DNA from 2 places in the Cronobacter dublinensis subsp. dublinensis LMG 23823 genome. Region 1 is predicted to be linked to the other one. Evidence: predicted binding sites of a transcription regulator. Region 1 holds the regulator's gene; the other holds the start of a gene.
What was found. The regulator LexA, encoded in region 1, represses DNA repair genes until DNA is damaged. The targets are predictions, from matches to a motif close to TNCTGTATGTACATACAGNA.
Positions count from the first base shown of each region.

Region 1 (4,281 bases):
CCTGATGATAGAGCACGTAGGAGAGCAGCAGATAGTCCATGTGGCTGCGATGGCAGGGCACATACACAATCTCATGGCCGTCGTGGGCCAGCTGACGCACGCGCTCGGCGTTATGGACGTTGATGCCCTGATAGAGACGGTTCCAGGTAAAGCCCAGTACGCGGTCTGTAAGGCGAATCGCCTCATAAGAGAAATTGGCGGCGATCTCTTCCATTAACGCCACGGCGTTCTGCTGGGCTTTCTCGTGCGAGATTTTTTTGGTGCGCGCTTCGTCTTCAACGGCGCGGGCGATAGCTTTTGACGAGAGCAGCTTGTTAAAGAGATCCTGACGCGCCGGCAGACGCGGACCGACGGCGGCGAGGCGCTGGCGGGCGAAATGCATGCGCGCCACGCGGGCCAGCTTCTGGGCGATACGCTTGTCGGTGCCGTGCTCGGTCGCCATGCGGCGCAGTGACACCGGCGGCGAGAAACGGACAAAGCTGTCGCGGCCAAGCCAGGAGACCGCAAAGAATTTCTGAATGCCGTTTAACATGCGCAGCGGCGGGTTTTCTTCGCCTTTTTCGCGGCCCGGTGCGCGACCGAACATGACGGAGACGGGCACCATCTGGACGTCGAGATCCGGGTTGCTGCGGTGCAGGTCAAGATAGTTGTGGAACAGCTTGATCGACTCTTCTTTCGGCGTGTAGTACGTGAACACGCGCGGGCCGCCATGGATAAACACATGGCGCGGCAACTCGGTGCCGTCGATAACCAGCGGCTCCAGAGGGTCCGGCAGATCGTGCGCCAGGCACTGGGCCCGCAGCGTCAGGAGATCTGCCTTCGAGTTATATGGCAGCACGTACATGATGGGACGTGACGTGTCGAGCCCAAGTTCGGGGCAGGGCGCCGCCGGGATGGACTTGCTTTTTACCAGCACGCTTAATGGTAAATTAAGTAATTTGTAGTAAATTCGTGGCCAACCGGACATAAACGATGTAAAGCCTCTGGTTAATAATGCAATTGCGGCGCAAGAATATCAGAAACTCCGTAGAATTTCTGTGGTGCTTCTTTATCGAAGCGCATTAGCATTGACGCCTGAATTTAAAAAAGGTTTCTTGTCATGGCCAATAACACCAAGGGATTAACCCGAATTATTAAAGCAGCTGGCTATTCCTGGAAGGGATTGAGCGCTGCCTGGAAAAATGAAGCGGCGTTTCGCCAGGAGGCGGTCGCCGTTATTGCTGCAATTATTATCGCTTGTTGGCTGGACGTCGACCCGATGACCCGTGTCATGCTCATAAGCTCCGTGATGCTGGTGATGATCGTCGAGATCCTCAACAGCGCCATCGAAGCGGTAGTGGACCGTATCGGTCCTGAATTTCATGAGCTTTCGGGCCGCGCCAAGGACATGGGCTCCGCCGCCGTGCTGATGTCGATTATCCTTGCGCTGGTCGTGTGGGTCACGCTGCTCTGGCAGCATTTGCGATAAGTTTTCCAGAAATCGCTAAAGAAGCGCTTTTTTAACCGGTTATGGTTTTAAAATCGCCTTTAGCTGTATATACTCACAGCATCACTGTATATGCACCCAGGGGGCGGAATGAAAGCATTAACTACCAGGCAACAAGAGGTGTTTGATCTCATTCGGGATCACATCAGCCAGACCGGCATGCCGCCTACGCGCGCGGAAATTGCGCAACGTCTGGGGTTCCGTTCGCCTAACGCGGCGGAAGAGCACCTGAAAGCGCTGGCGCGCAAAGGGGTGCTGGAGATTGTTTCTGGCGCATCGCGCGGTATTCGTCTGCTGCAGGAAGAAGAAAACGGCCTGCCGCTGGTAGGGCGTGTCGCTGCGGGCGAACCGCTGCTGGCGCAGCAGCATATCGAAGGCCACTATCAGGTCGATCCGGGCCTGTTTAAGCCGAATGCCGATTTTCTGCTGCGCGTTAGCGGGATGTCGATGAAAGACATCGGGATCATGGACGGCGACCTGTTAGCCGTGCATAAAACGCAGGATGTACGCAACGGCCAGGTCGTTGTGGCGCGTATCGACGATGAAGTGACGGTAAAACGCCTGAAAAAGCAGGGGAATGTCGTTGAGCTGCTGCCGGAAAACAGCGAGTTTAAACCTATCGTTGTCGATCTGCGTGAGCACAACTTCTCTATCGAAGGCCTCGCGGTCGGCGTTATTCGCAACGGCGAATGGCTCTGACAGCGTTACCGGCCTCGTGACGCTTCATTACCGTAACTGGCCCGCCCCGGTTACGGTAATGGCTCTCCGGCTTCGCGACCTCTCTTAACGGTTTTCTTCGCGTAACGGCATCGGAACGCCATATGCCCTTTCTGACCTCTACCGACAAAGCCCTCTGGCGCCTCGCGCTGCCAATGATTTTCTCCAATATCACCGTGCCCCTGCTCGGGCTGGTCGATACCGCAGTGATAGGCCATCTCGACAGCCCGGTGTATCTGGGCGGCGTCGCAGTCGGCGCGACCGCCACCAGCTTTTTGTTTATGCTGCTCCTCTTTTTGCGTATGAGCACCACTGGCCTTACTGCTCAAGCGTTCGGCGCGCGTGATCCGGCAGCGCTGGCCCGCGCGCTGGTACAGCCGATGGCGCTGGCGTTGCTTGCTGGCGCGCTGATTATCGCGCTGCGTGAACCGCTTATTCACCTGGCGTTACATATCACCGGCGGTAGCGAGGCTGTGCTGGCGCAGGCGCGGCGGTTTCTCGAAATTCGCTGGCTGAGCGCGCCCGCGTCGCTGGCGAATCTGGTGCTGCTGGGGTGGCTGCTCGGCGTGCAATATGCGAGAGCGCCGGTCATTCTGCTGGTCGTCGGTAATCTGCTTAATATCGCGCTCGATCTCTGGTTTGTGATGGGGCTGGGCCTGAATGTACAGGGCGCGGCGCTTGCGACCGCCATCGCGGAGTACGCGACGCTTGGCATCGGGCTTATTATGGCGGCGCGCGTTCTGCGCCTGCGCGGCATTACGCGCCTGATGCTGAAAACCGCCTGGCGCGGCGGCGTCGGCAGGCTGCTGGCGCTGAACCGGGACATCATGCTGCGCTCGCTGCTGCTGCAACTCTGTTTTGGATCCATTACTGTGCTTGGCGCGCGGCTCGGCAGCGATATCGTCGCCGTTAACGCGCTGCTGATGACGCTACTCACCTTTACCGCCTATGCGCTCGACGGCTTTGCCTACGCGGTGGAAGCCCACGCCGGTCAGGCGTTCGGCGCACAGGACAAATCGCAACTGCATAGCGTCTGGCGCGCCGCGTGCCGACAGGCGGGCATGGTGGCGCTCGCGTTCACGCTGCTGTATGCCGTCGCCGGGCCGTCTATCGTGTCGCTGCTAACCTCCCTGCCATCGCTGCAGGCGCTGGCGCAGCCTTATCTCTTCTGGCAGGCGATCCTGCCTCTCGTCGGCGTCTGGTGTTATCTGCTGGACGGCATGTTTATCGGCGCGACGCGCGGGGCCGAGATGCGCAACAGCATGGCTGTCGCGGCGCTGGGGTTTGGACTGACGCTGCTAACGCTGCCGTATCTCGGCAACCACGGGCTGTGGCTGGCGCTCACCGTGTTTCTGGCGCTGCGCGGGCTGTCGCTTGGCTATTTATGGCGTCGCGGGCGCCTGCTGCACTGAACTTTTCATCACGAATAAGCGGGTGCCGTCAGGGGAGTAATTGTCGGCTCCGGCGCTTCGTTATGGTTAAAGATTCTGAATATTCCGCCACGGTTAAAATTGACGTCTAAAATGAATAGTACGTTCAGCAAATGATGAAGATAACTCTGGCTGAGCCCCCACAGGAAAACCTGTGAGACTGATTCACTACCGAATGTTAAAGGAGACGTCTATGAACAGAGATGAAGCTGGCGGTAACTGGAAACAGTTTAAAGGTAAAGTGAAAGAACAATGGGGTAAATTAACCGACGATGACATGACCATCATCGAAGGGAAACGTGACCAGCTGGTAGGTAAAATCCAGGAGCGTTACGGTTACGCGAAAGACGAAGCGGATAAGGAAGTCACTGACTGGGAATCTCGCCACGATTACCGCTGGTAATCTGCTGGCTACCACCTCAACGGTATTTTCCCCTGAGGCTGCCCTGCCCGACGGTACAAGGATGTACCACCCACACTTTCCTGTTTTAACGTCCTTTCTTTTTCACCGTAATGCTGTGGTCATGTCCGCACTGGCCCTGGTGACGACACGCTTCGACTTCCACGCAGGCCGCGCAAAGCCCGTGCGCTTCAATGACATTATGGCGCAGCGCAAAGCCCATTTTCGCCGCGAGCGCATGCATAATA
Region 1 is NZ_CP012266.1:3,985,438-3,989,718, reverse strand. Features, by position in the region: gene plsB (glycerol-3-phosphate 1-O-acyltransferase PlsB) at 1-967, opposite strand, end outside; gene AFK67_RS18455 (diacylglycerol kinase) at 1,100-1,468, shown strand; gene lexA (transcriptional repressor LexA) at 1,577-2,185, shown strand; gene dinF (MATE family efflux transporter DinF) at 2,308-3,615, shown strand; gene AFK67_RS18440 (CsbD family protein) at 3,827-4,036, shown strand; gene zur (zinc uptake transcriptional repressor Zur) at 4,122-4,281, opposite strand, start outside.

Region 2 (4,281 bases), 1.9 Mb from region 1:
TTGAGCCCCTGCGGCACGATGCCGTGCTCTTCGTTATAACGCTGCTGCTTCTCGCGGCGGCGCTCGGTTTCGCCGATGGCTCTCGCCATTGATGGCGTGATTTTGTCGCCGTAGAGAATCGCTTTACCGTTGACGTTACGCGCCGCGCGGCCGATGGTCTGGATAAGCGAGCGCTCGGAACGCAGGAAGCCCTCTTTATCGGCGTCAAGGATTGCCACCAGCGAGACCTCGGGCATATCCAGCCCCTCACGCAGCAGGTTGATACCCACCAGCACGTCGAACTCGCCAAGACGCAGATCGCGAATAATTTCCATACGTTCGACCGTGTCGATATCCGAGTGCAGATAGCGCACTTTCTCGCCGTGCTCTTCCAGATATTCGGTTAAATCTTCGGCCATGCGCTTGGTGAGCGTCGTGACCAGCACGCGCTCGTTGATGGCCACGCGCTTGCGGATCTCTGACAGCAGATCGTCCACCTGCGTCGCTACCGGGCGCACTTCGATAATCGGGTCGAGCAGCCCGGTCGGGCGCACCACCTGATCGATAATTTCGCTGCCCGACTTTTCGAGCTCATAGTTGCCCGGCGTCGCCGAGACGTAAACCGTCTGCGGCGCCAGCGCTTCGAACTCTTCAAATTTCAGCGGACGGTTATCCAGCGCCGACGGCAGGCGGAAGCCATATTCCACCAGCGTCTCTTTGCGCGCCCGGTCGCCGCGGAACATCCCGCCGATTTGCGGAATGGTAACGTGTGATTCGTCGATAACCAGCAGCCCGTCCGCCGGCAGGTAGTCAAACAGCGTCGGCGGCGCCTCGCCCGGCCCGCGGCCTGAGAGATAGCGCGAGTAGTTCTCGATGCCCGAGCAATAGCCGAGCTCGTTCATCATTTCGAGGTCAAACTGGGTGCGCTGGGTAAGACGCTGCTCTTCCAGCAGTTTATTGTTCTCAAGCAGTACCTTGCGACGCTCCGCCAGCTCCACTTTAATCTCTTCCATCGCCTGCACGATGCGCTCGCGCGGGGTGACGTAGTGCGTTTTCGGGTAGACGGTGAAACGCTGGATGATGGAATCCACGGTGCCGGTCAGCGGGTCGAACAGCGACAGCCGCTCCACCTCTTCGTCAAACAGCTCGACGCGCAACGCCAGGTCGTCCGATTCCGCCGGGAAGATATCAATCACCTCGCCGCGCACGCGGAAGGTGCCGCGCTGAAACGCCTGGTCGTTGCGGGTATATTGCAGCTCCGCGAGACGGCGCAGGATAGCGCGCTGGTCGATAATCATCCCTTTGGTGAGATGCAGCATCATTTTCAGATAGAGATCAGGATCGCCCAGACCGTAGATAGCCGACACCGACGCCACCACCACGACATCGCGGCGCTCAAGCAGCGCTTTGGTCGCCGACAGACGCATCTGCTCAATATGCTCGTTCACCGACGCGTCCTTTTCGATAAAGGTGTCAGAGCTCGGCACATAGGCTTCCGGCTGGTAGTAGTCGTAGTAGGAGACGAAATACTCGACGGCGTTCTCCGGGAAGAACTCTTTCATCTCGCCGTAGAGCTGCGCGGCCAGCGTTTTGTTGGGCGCCAGCACCATCGTCGGGCGCTGCAAATCGGCTATCACGTTCGCCATGGTGAAGGTCTTACCCGAGCCCGTCACCCCCAGCAGCGTCTGGTGCGCCAGTCCGTCCTCCAGCCCTTCCTTGATGCGGCGGATAGCCTCTGGCTGGTCGCCGGAAGGTTTGAAAGCGGAGTTGAGTTTGAACGGTTTGCTCATGAAGAAACACCTGATGAAGATTTGCGCGGGACAGAGCGTTAATTGTACTCACCGCAGCGATTTTTGCCAGCGTTAAATACTGGATATAAAATCAGTAGCCGCGGCGCGGATAGTGTCTCTGCCGCCTTTTTTCCGGTCGGAACGAAGAAAATTTCGCGGTCTACCAGATAAAACACTGGCGGGCGGCGGTTATCCCCAGAACTTTTTGTTCTTTAACATTTGTCAAGTGAAGCTGTGATACTTTTGTTGCAGCAGATGACACTTTTCCTTCATGGCTTGCTTTTAATTAACCTGCTAATTCTTAATGATTTTTCATAAAAGACGGCTTTCGCGCCAGATCGGGTGGAACCCGCATCCGCTCTCGCTTACGGCGCGTTTTCTAACTCTAATGCACAAGGTTATCCACAGGAATAGTGGATAACTGCCTCCAGCCCTGAAAGCGCGCCGCGTGGGCGAATCGCGCCGGGCCTCGGTTTTGGACGCAGAAAAAAATTTTCCCGCCTGGTTTTCGCGGTGTCCGCGCCTCCGACCGGCGTGTCTGACGTAGGCCTTTTCCCCCATTTTCGCGTTGCCTGCGCCCGCGCTGCACCAAAACCACGCCTGTTGCGGCACTCAAAAAGTGCACGCCGGGCGGCTTTCGCCAGAATAACGCACTGGCTTGCCGCCGTTCCTTTAGGTTTAGTCTCAATTCCCGGGACAATCAAAGGCGTTTTCACTGGCTGGCAAGGGAATTGCAATGGCCCTGTTACCGGAACTACACCCGCTCTTCGTCCTTGCCGGGGAGCGAAGCAGGATGCGTGGGCAGGCCGGGGAAGTCACAGCGCAGCCGGGCTTATGCGCGGCGCGCTAACGTTGTTTTCCGATACCCTGTCTCAAGGAGAAGCGCCATGTTAAGTCTGCACGCGGTTAACCACTTTTACGGCACACAGCACAGCTTGTGGGATGTCAGCCTCGATTTACTGCCGGGAGAGTGCACCTGCGTCATTGGCGCGCCGGGCATGGGGAAAACCACGCTGCTGAACTGCGTGGCCGGGTATCTGCCCGTTAAAAGCGGCAGCATTCTCTGGCGCGAGGCCGGACGCGCGCCGCAGGAGCTCATGCGCGTTGGGGCGCAGGCGCGCGCGGCGCTCGGCATCAGCTACGTGCCGCAGGAGCGACGCTATTTTTCGCAGCTCACCGTCGAAGAAAATCTGCATATCGCCCTGCTCGCCCAACCTCATGTCGCCGCCGCGCTGCCAGAGCCGGTATTCGACCTCTTCCCGGCGCTGTATGACGAGCGCCACGCACAGGCCTCGCGCCTGACGCCGGAGGTCGCGCATCAGCTGACGCTGGCCCAGGCGCTGGTCACGCGCCCGCGCCTGCTGATCCTCGATGAACCGACGCGCGGGCTCGCGCAGGCGTTTATCCCGCGTCTGGGAGATATTCTGGTGCGGCTTAACCGCGAGTGGGGCATGGGTCTGCTGCTGGTGGAGCGCCATCTGGCGTTTATCCGCCGGGTGGCGGATCGCTTCTGTCTGCTGCATCGCGGGCGCGCCGTGGCCCGCGGCAGCGTGGCGCAGTTAACCGATGCGCGCATGACGCACTGGATAACGCCTTAGCGCGCCAGTTTACTGAGATCGAGCCACTGCGCGGCAGGCGTCACATCCGGCTCGCCGCAAAGCCACGGGATCTCGCCGAGCATCGGCGCGGGCAGCAGGCGTTGCAGCGTGTTGAGATACGCCTCATGACGGCGGCCCGGCGGCTGCACATCGTTCGCCACCCAGCCCGCGAGACGCAGCCCGGCGGCCTGTACCGCCTGCGCGGTCAGCAGCGCGTGGTTGATGCAGCCAAGCTTCACGCCGACCACCAGAATCACCGGCAGGCGCTCCTGCTGTACCCAGTCGGCAAAGGTGGCATCGTCGGCAAGCGGCGTAAACCAGCCGCCCGCGCCTTCTACCAGCACCCAGTCGGCCTGCGACTCCAGCGCGCGCAGGCCCGCGGAGAGCACCGTGAAATCAATCGCTCGCCCTTCTTCCTGGCTTGCGATATGCGGCGAGGTGGGTTCTTCGAACGTCAGCGGATTTACCTGCTCATAGCCCAGCGCCACGCTGCTGTGGCGCTGGAGCGCGAGCGCGTCGCTGTTGCGCAGTCCCTGCGGGGTCATTTCGCTGCCGGAAGCGACCGGCTTGTAGCCCACCGCGCGATGCCCTGCGGCCTTTGCCGCTTCGAGCAGCGCGCAGCTGGCGATAGTTTTGCCCACTTCCGTATCGGTTCCGGTAATAAACCAGCGTTCAGTCACGTTCAATCACTCCAGAAATCAAATGGTAAGTCAGCGGGAAACCGCCCTCTTTTCGCGGCCAGGCCTCTTCCAGCGCGCGCAGCTGGCGACGCGTGAGCGTGCGGCTCTCGCGTCCGGCGTGCAGATGGGTCGCACCGATGCCCTTCAGCGAGTGCATCGCGCCGAGGGCGTCGCCGAACAGCAGCGTCACCGGGTGCTGGCGCAGCGTCATACGGGCCGCCGGCGCGGCGGCGT
Region 2 is NZ_CP012266.1:1,427,159-1,431,439, reverse strand. Features, by position in the region: gene uvrB (excinuclease ABC subunit UvrB) at 1-1,769, opposite strand, end outside; gene AFK67_RS06555 (ABC transporter ATP-binding protein) at 2,657-3,367, shown strand; gene bioD (dethiobiotin synthase) at 3,364-4,047, opposite strand; gene bioC (malonyl-ACP O-methyltransferase BioC) at 4,040-4,281, opposite strand, start outside.
Region 2: uvrB (excinuclease ABC subunit UvrB) is a predicted target of LexA. The motif match lies at 1,847-1,866, and genes of this name have one in related genera.